2 regions of the Kitasatospora sp. HPM-01-4 genome follow, and region 2 is predicted to be linked to the other one. Evidence: riboswitches for the same ligand, from Rfam matches in the RefSeq annotation. Region 2 holds a riboswitch; the other holds the start of a gene.
The links. A riboswitch is a leader RNA that binds a small molecule or an ion and turns the genes downstream of it on or off. The one in region 2 is predicted to bind cyclic di-AMP.

Region 1 (4,238 bases), 2.1 Mb from region 2:
ACCGAGGCCGCCGTGGTCAAACACGCGGGCAACATCTTCACCAAACTCGATCTCGACCCGACCGACGGCAACCGCCGTGTCCTCGCCGTCCTCGCCCACCTCCGCGCCGACGGCGGGTAGCCGGCGTAGCCGGGGCTCCGGTCGGAGCCCCGGCAGGGGCGGGGTGCGGCCCGGCGGTCCCGGTCAGTCGGTGGCCACGGACCGCAGGTCGCGCAGGGTGGCGGTGAGTGCCCACGCGAGCAGTACCAGCGCCGCCCCCGCCGCCACCGCGATGTGGTCGGGGGTCTGACGGGCCGCCGAGGCCGCGAGGACGACCGATCCGGTGAGCACGCCGGCCGCGGTCAGGCTCCACAGGCCCAGGCGGAGTCGCCCGGACGGGGGCGCTGCGACCACGGTCCCGCCGAGGCCCGCGAAGAACCGGCAGGTCTGGACGGCTCCGGCGGCCAGGGTGGTCCAGTAGGCGAAGACGGCGAGGTGGTGCCAGGGGCCCGTGGCGAGCGAGGGCGCTCCGAGGCGCACCACGGCCACCATGCCCGCCCCGACCAGGGCGGGGGCGGCGAGCCGGCGGAGCGCCCGGCCGGCCAGTGCGGTCGCGGCGGCGCGGGTCGGGCGGGGGAGCGGCGCGACGAGGGCGAGGCCGAGCAGGAACAGGACGGTGCAGGTGTTCCCTGCCCAGGTGCCGCCGGGGGCGGAGGTGAACCGGGCGCCCTGCGCGGTGGCGACGCGCCCTGACAGTGCGCCGAGCGCAGCGACCGTTATGGCCAGCGTGGCCGCCCGTTGGCGGCGCTGGGCGTGGTGGTCGGCGGGCCAGATCGCGGGGTGCAGCCACATGTCCGCGATGCCGACGGCCAGGCTCGGCCAGGCCCGCCAGCCGGCCGCCCGGGCGTCCTCCTCGAGCGCCTCGCCCCACCGCTCCCGGAACACGCCGGGGTAGAGCCGGACCAGGCCTCGGTGGAGACTCAAGCCGGGCTCACCCCCAGGCTCCGCAGTCCAGCCCTGGCGACCTTCGCCATGGACCGCAGTTCCTGTTCAAGTACCTGGCGGCCCTTGGGAGTCAGCCGTACGGGCCGCTGGCGTCCCTGCTCCTCGGCGGGCTCGATCAGCTGCTTGGCCTCCAGCCGGCTGAGTGCCCCGTACAGGCTCCCGGGGCCCAGTCGTTCTCCGACCAGTTCCTCGATCGCCGTGTTGATGGCGTAGCCGTGCAGCGGCCCGTCGGCCAGCACGCACAGCACCAGAGTCTGGGCGTCGTTCGCCTGCATCCGCCGCGCTCCTCTCCCTCTTGGGCGAAACGGTACTACGCGGTGTGTACTGTGCCGCCACGCCTGACAGTGAGGCCCTCTTGCTGCTGCGAGCAGCCCGTCCGTCCACCGTGCCGGTCGCGGCGACGGCGGCCGCCGACCGGGGATGCGGCCGGCCGGCTCCGATGGCCGAGGGTCGCAGTACCCGGTGTCGGGGCCGGGGAAGTCGGGTCAGAAAGGTGTCCGATTAGGTCGTTTATGGGCAATGTGTCACTGAATATGGCAATCAGTCAGCTTTTCATGCCATTTCTATGTGAGGTGCGTAATACGAACTTGTGTCCGGCGGGTGGAACTGCCTAGCGTTCAGGCTGTTCGCACCTGCGGACCCTGCCGCCGGGACGCCGAGTCCTGTCCACCGGTCGGCAGGACGTCGAGCAGTGCACCGGGCAGGAGCGGGGGAACCAGGTAGTTCGCCGCGCCCTGCCCAGCCCGCTCCCGGGCTCGGTGGGTCGCGGCTCGGGGTGAAGCCGTTCTGTGTGCGGCCGGGCTACCTCACGGCCCGAACCCGACAGCTCACCTCGCAGGCGTCGCAGAGGAACGCCCCATGCTGACTTCAGGTTCCGGCCGGCATCGCCGTGCGCGCCGGAGTTACACCCCGCGTCTTGCCGCCACCGCCGGGATCGCCGGCGCCGGTCTCATGCTGCCGCTGCTGAGTGCGAGCGGAGCCTCCGCGGCGCCCGGCTCCCACACCTACGCGAGCTACGCCGGGTGGCAGGAGCACCACCAGTACCACCACCAGGCCGGCTCCGGGGGGCAGCGCCACCAGGCCGGCTCGCACACCGCGCCGCACGCCGCGCGGCCCGCCGGTCAGGCTCCCGCCGGGAAGTCCCACGCCTCCCCGACCGCTTCGGCCACCCAGGCCCCGGACACCGAGAGCGCGCAGCCCGCCGCCGACTACCAGGGCTCCCACGGCGCGCGGCCGACCGCTCAGGCCTCGACCCCGTCGTCCGACGCCTCCGCTCCGTCGTCCGAGGCGTCCGCCCCGTCGTCGCCGTCCGCGTCCCCGTCGGCTCCGGCCGGCCAGGCCCCCGCCGCCACCCCCACGGCCACGCCCACCGCCCCGTCCGCGACGAGCGGTTCGAGTTCGGACGCCGTACAGCAGGTGCTCAGCCTGATCAACCAGGCACGGGCCGCCCAGGGCCTGCCCGCCTACACCATCACGGCGGGTCTGACCCGCAGCGCCGAGGCCCACAACCAGACGATGGCCGGCGGCTGTGGCATGTCCCACCAGTGCCCGGGCGAGGCCGAGTTGGGAGCGCGGGAGACGGCCGCGGGCGTCCAGTGGAACGCCATCGGGGAGAACATAGGTTACGGCGGCGGGGTCGGCTCCGCCGCCCAGGACATCGCCGCGATGGCCGTCAGTCTGACCCAGGACATGCTGAACGAGACGCCGCCGGACGACGGCCACCGCAAGAACATCCTCAGCGGCGAGTTCAGCCACATCGGCATCGCCGTCTACCGGGATGCCCACGGCACCGTCTGGCTCACCCAGGACTTCTCCAACTGACCTGTCCTGTAAGGACATCGGCCGAGATGGCCCGGTCCTCTCCCCGGCAGGGCCCGCCGCCCCGTTCCCTCGGGCGGCGGGCCCTGCCGGACGGTGCGGTGTCGGGAGGTGGTGTCGAAGGCGGGGCGTGTCCATCGGGTGCGCGACCGGGATCGCCCGGGCGGTTCCGTGTGGGTGGCGTTCCTTGTCGATGCACGTTCACCTCCAGTCCGATCTGATGGTTAGCGGCCCAGCTCGGGTGGGCAGAATGCATCCGGTTCGTCCTCGCACGCTCCCCACGTACGCTGCACGCGCTGGTCCGCGCCTGTGCACCACCCCATCGCACCGCAGCACCACCTTCCGCCTCCGCGCCGCACCACCCGCCTCCGCACCACCCGCCGCCCAGTGCAAGGCCCGGCGTACAGCTCCGCCGGGTGAGAGAGGGGCCGAGATGTCGTTACCTGTTGGCAGAGCCGCCGTGCTGGGAGGCAGCCTGGCCGGGCTGCTGCACGCCTGGGTCCTCGCCGAGGCGGGCTGGCAGGTGACCCTGGTGGAGCGCGACCGCCGACCGGGCAGGGCCGAGTTCGCCGGGGGAGTCCCGCAGGCCCGCCAGGCCCACCTGCTGATGCCGGCCGGACTGGATGCCATCGAGCGGCTGCTGCCCGGCACGACCGAGCTGCTCATCGACGCGGGGGCGCAGCGCCTCGGCCTGCCCAGCGACATCCGCTGGCTCACGCCGGCCGGCTGGCTCCCCTCCTTCTCGCCGCGGCACACCATCGTCAGTCTCACCCGCCCCCTGATCGACTGGGCGCTGCGCCACCAGGTGCTGTCGCACCCGGGTATCGAGGCGCGTGAGGGAGTCGACGCCGTCGGGCTCACCGTCGCCGGACCCCGGATCGCCGGAGTCCGCTACCGGCGGCGCGGCGACCGTGACCGGACCGAGTCGGTGCTGCCCGCGGAGGTGGTGGTCGATGCCACCGGCCGTACGTCCCGAACTCCTCACTGGCTGAACGACCTTGGGCTCGACGCGCCCGAGGAGAGCGTGATGGACGGCGGGGTCAGCTACTCGACCGGGCTGTTCCGCAGGGCCGAGGGGGGCCTGTCCGCCGGCCGTGCGCTCTACCTCCAGCCCCGGCCCGGGCGCAATCCGCGCTTCGGGCTGCTGTTCCCGGTGGAGGGGGACCGCTGGATGGTGACGGTCGGCGGGATGCGCGGCTTCACCGCACCCACCGACCTCGACGGATTCCTCGCCTTCAGCCGGGAGTTGCGCACACCGGACCTGTACGAGCTGCTCAAGGGCCTCGAACCGGTCGCCCCGATCCACGGCTTCCGCCCGCCGCCCAGCCGGCGGCGGCACTACGAGCGGCTGGCCGGTCTACCCGAGGGGCTGCTGGTGGTCGGCGACGCTGCCTGCACCTTCAACCCGATGTACGGGCAGGGCATGTCGGTGGCGG
Region 2 (4,238 bases):
CTCGCACGCCTTGGCCACTCGTTATTCCGCCGCTGCCGCCTTCCCGGCCGTGGGGCGGCGGCGAACCGGCCGTGGCCCGGCCGCGGCCCGGCCGCGTGGTGTCTCAGGTGGCGTACCGCCCGCCGGGCGACGGCGAGCTGAACGTCGGCGCCCGATGCGGCCGGTCATAGTGGCGAGATGACAGAGCGTCAGGCCGGTGACCCGGACCACGGCCCATCCCCCCGGCCCTCCCGTCGCAGCATCCTGACCGGGGCCGGATGGGTCCTGCTGGCCGCCGGTTGCGGTGAGCACCGCACCGCCCCCGCCGCGTCGACCACGCCCAGCGGCCCGGCCGCCACCCGGACCGGCCCGACCGCCGCGTCCCCCGCCGCGCCATCGGCGCTGCCCGCGACCTCACCCTGGACGCCGGGCGCCGGCGAGATCCAGCCGGACGTCAAACTGCGTGCCGTGCAGCTCGTCGAGGCGCTCGGAGCCTGGCCGGACGGCGGACGGGGCACCGCGCAGGCCCGGGCCAGGATCGCACCGCTCGGCCTCGACGCCGCCCTCGCCGACCAGGCCGGCCCGCTGCTCCCGGCCGCCGACCGGGCCGCCCTCCAGGTGATCGTCGCCCAGTACGGGGGGATCCTCGCCGACTCGGCCAGTGTCCTGGTGGTCTGCGACCAGTGGACCGGGACGGCAGCCGGCCCGGCCGTGCCCGGCGGCACCACGGTGGACGTGCGCCTGAGCGCGGCGAGCCCCCGCTGGACCGTCACCGCCCTGCACCCGGCCGCACCCGGACCGCCGGCCTCCGCTCCGTCCCCGCTCGCCGCGCGGGTCCTGGCGGACCACCGGATCACCCTGCCCCCGGCAGCCGTGGCCGACATCCGCAGCGGTGCCGTCCACGACAGCGTGCTGACCGCGATGCTGACCCTGGCAGGCGCTCATGACTTCGCGGTCAGCGTGATCAGATCAGGCCACCCGCTCGACGTGTTCGGCACCGATCGTCCGAGCGACCACCCGCGCGGCCGGGCCTTCGACGTCTGGCGGATCGACGGCCGTGCCGTGGTCGACCCGGCCACCCCGCACGCCCTGGTCGACGGCTTCATGCGCGCGGCGGCCGCCGCCGGGTCCTACAACGTGGGCGGGCCCCGTCAACTCTCCGGCGGGACGACGCCCGACCAGTTCTTCAGTGACGCCACCCACCACGACCACGTGCACATCGGCTTCGCGACCTGAACCCTCCGCAGCCCGACGACCAGCGGGCCGCAGCCGCGTAACCGCGGCTCCGTCCCGAGCCGTTGACCCCGGCCCGGGACGGAGCCGACGCGTCAGCGCTGCTGCAGGTTCAGGGCCTGGCCGGGGAGGATCAGATCGGGGTTGTCCCCGATGGTGCCCTTGTTGCTCTCGTAGAGGTGCTGCCAGCCGTCGATCTGGTGCGACCGGGCGATAGCGGAGAGGGTGTCCCCGTGCTCGACGGTGTAGGTCTGCGGCGTGGTCGTGGCCGGTGCGGCCGGTGCGGCCGGGGCACCGGGCGCCGACGGAGTGCCGGGGGCGGCGGGGCTTCCCGGCGTCGCGGGCGCGGTGGTCGCGCCGGCGCCCGCGACGGGTGCCGCCGGAGCTTGCGGGGTGCCGGTGGCGGCCGGGGTGCCCGGCGCCTGCGCCGCCGGGGTGGAGGCGCCCGCGCTCGGACCGTCGGCCTGCGCCGACGGGGACGGCTGGGCGGTGCCGGGAGCCGCCGGGCTCGGCGTGGCCGGAGCCGTACCGGTGCCCGGATCGGCGGACGGAGCGCCCGAGGGGGCGTCGGCGGCGGCCGCGGCGTTCATGTGCTGGATGTAGACGTCGTGCTGGACGGTCCAGTGCCAGACGCCGTTGTCCTGGAACCAGTACACACCGGCGTTCGGGTCGTAGCCGGCGCGGCCGGGGAAGGTCGGGTCCGGGGTGCCCGGCGTGCTGCCGCCGGTGTCGGCGGAGGGAGTGCTCGGCGTGGGCGTGGCCGCCGGGGCGTCGGGCGCCGGGGCGGGCGTGCTCGTGGCCGAAGGCGCCGGGGTGGGCGTGGCACCGGTGGTGGAGCCGCCGGTCAGACCGGCCGAGCTGGCGCAGTTGGCCCAGAGGCCGGAACCGGACTCCGCGAGGACGCGCTCGGCCACGGCTATCTGCTGGCTCCTGGTGGCGTGGTCGGGCTGGGCGGCGTACTTGTCGCCCCCGTGCGTGACCCAGGTGCGCTGGGTGAGGCCGAGGCCGCCGTAGTGGCCGTTGCCGTCGTCGGCGGTCCAGTTCCCGCCGGTCTCGCACTGGGCCACGGCGTCCCAGGTGGTGGCGGGCGTGGCGTGCGCTCCGGTGGCGGTGAGCAGCGGAAGGGCCAGACCCACGCTCGCCACTCCGGCGGCGGCGATGGCACGGTCGGCCTGAGTGGGTCGGCGGTGGCGGCCGGAACCGGAAAAGACCACGGGACGTTCCTCTCCGTACGCCTGCGAGGTGAGCTGTCGGGTTCGGACCGGGAGGTGGCCCGGCCGCGCGGGTACGCGGCTTCACCCCAAGCCGTGGGGGCGGCGACTGACCTGGTTCCCCCGCTCCTGCCCAGGGTTTGCTCGATGTCCCGGACACGGGCGGGCAGGACTCGGCGTACTGCGTCCGGGAGTCCGCAACAGCGAACTGGAGGGAGAGTAGAGGGATCATCACCTGGATAACAAGCCCGTATCCGGTACATCACACAAAAATCACGAAACCCTCAGTTTCCCGGTGGGCACCGCCCCTCGGCCGCCACCGTCGGGCAGCGGCGTCAACTCCGCTGCCCGGGCGAGCATCTAGACGAGCACTCCGCCGCCGTCCACGGTCGCGGTGGTGCCCGTGGTGAAGGGCTGGCGCATCAGTGAGACGTAGACCTGTGCGATGTCCGCCGGCTCACCGACCCTGCCCAGCGGGGTCGCGGCCGCCGTGCTCCGGTACAGCTGCTCGCGGTCCGCGTCGGTCAGCGGGGCCCAGAGCGGGGAGCGGACCACTCCGGGAGCGACGGCGTTGACCCGGATCGGGGCCAGCTCGAGGGCCAGTGCGCGGACCGAGGCCTCGATCGCACCGCAGATGCCGGCCGCCACCGTCCACCCGGGACCGGGGCGGGCGCCAGCCGTCCCGCTGGTGAGGACTACCGAGCCGGACGGCCGGAGGTGGGGGAGGGCGGCGCTGACGGCGGCGAGCGCGCCGAAGTACCGCAGGCGGAAGAACTCCTGGGCCCTCGCGAGGTCGAGGCCGTCGGCGGGCAGCAGGGCCAGCGGCTCGCCCGCGGTGAACACCAGGTGGTCGAACTCCCCGATCGCGCCGAGGAGTTCGCGGACCTGGGTCGGGTCGGCGAGGTCGGCGCTCTCGCCACGGGTACCGGCCGGCAGTGCGGCCAGCGCCCGCTCCACGCTGTGCGGATTGCGGGAGGCGACCACGACCTCGGCGCCGTCCTGGGCGGCTTGGGCCGCGACGGCCAGTCCGATGCCGGAGGTTCCGCCGAGGACGACGACGCGCTGATCCGAGAGGGGCATGACGTTTCCACCTTCACAGGTAGGTGCGACGGGGTAGGTGCGACCGAAGCTGTCGGCCGGCACCACCACGGTGCTCCCCTGGGGCGGATGGTGTCCAAGACCTCTTCGGCCCGCTGTCATACCCTTGGGGTATCAGGGGGATTCAGGCGGTTCGGGAGGGGCGGGATGGACGTCGATCTGCGCAAACTGCGCTACTTCGTGGCGGTGGCCGAGGAGCTGCACTTCGGCCGCGCCGCCACCCGTCTGCACATCGCCCAGCCCGTCCTCTCCCGCCAGATCCGGGCGCTGGAGGCCGAGTTGGGCGTTCCGCTGCTGTACCGGGACCGGCGCTCCACCGCACTCGCGCCGGCGGGAAGCCGGCTGCTGGAAGAGGCCCGGCCGCTGCTCGCGGCCGCCGAAACGCTGCGTCGGCGGGTCCGGGAGGTGGCCCACGGCACCGTGTTCACCATCGGGTTCATGCCCGGCATCACGACCACCGTCGCCGCCCGGGCGTTCACCGCCCGCCACCCCGAGCTGAGCGTCGACTTCGTCCAGACCTCCTGGGACGACCAGACCGCCGTCGTGCGTGAGGGCCGGGTGGACGTGAGCTTCATCCGCCTCCCCGTCGACCTGGACGGCCTGCGGGTCCGGCGGCTGTTCACCGAACCGCGCGTCGCCGCCCTGCCCGCCGACCACCCGCTGGCCGGGCGCGCGGCCGTCACCATCGCCGACCTCGCCGGCGAGCGGCTGCTCCAG

Region 1: another riboswitch for cyclic di-AMP. It lies ahead of ACSMTC_RS29060 (CAP domain-containing protein); the one in region 2 lies ahead of ACSMTC_RS37780 (transglycosylase family protein).

Annotation. Positions count from the first base shown of each region.
Region 1 is NZ_JBPQGP010000005.1:6,641,702-6,645,939, forward strand. Features, by position in the region: gene ACSMTC_RS29045 (response regulator) at 1-120, shown strand, start outside; gene ACSMTC_RS29050 (hypothetical protein) at 184-963, opposite strand; gene ACSMTC_RS29055 (PadR family transcriptional regulator) at 960-1,259, opposite strand; cyclic di-AMP (ydaO/yuaA leader) riboswitch at 1,669-1,840, shown strand; gene ACSMTC_RS29060 (CAP domain-containing protein) at 1,843-2,805, shown strand; gene ACSMTC_RS29065 (NAD(P)/FAD-dependent oxidoreductase) at 3,236-4,238, shown strand, end outside.
Region 2 is NZ_JBPQGP010000005.1:8,773,602-8,777,839, forward strand. Features, by position in the region: gene ACSMTC_RS37775 (hypothetical protein) at 178-1,215, shown strand; gene ACSMTC_RS37780 (transglycosylase family protein) at 1,308-2,426, opposite strand; cyclic di-AMP (ydaO/yuaA leader) riboswitch at 2,431-2,576, opposite strand; gene ACSMTC_RS37785 (SDR family oxidoreductase) at 2,784-3,503, opposite strand; gene ACSMTC_RS37790 (LysR family transcriptional regulator) at 3,669-4,238, shown strand, end outside.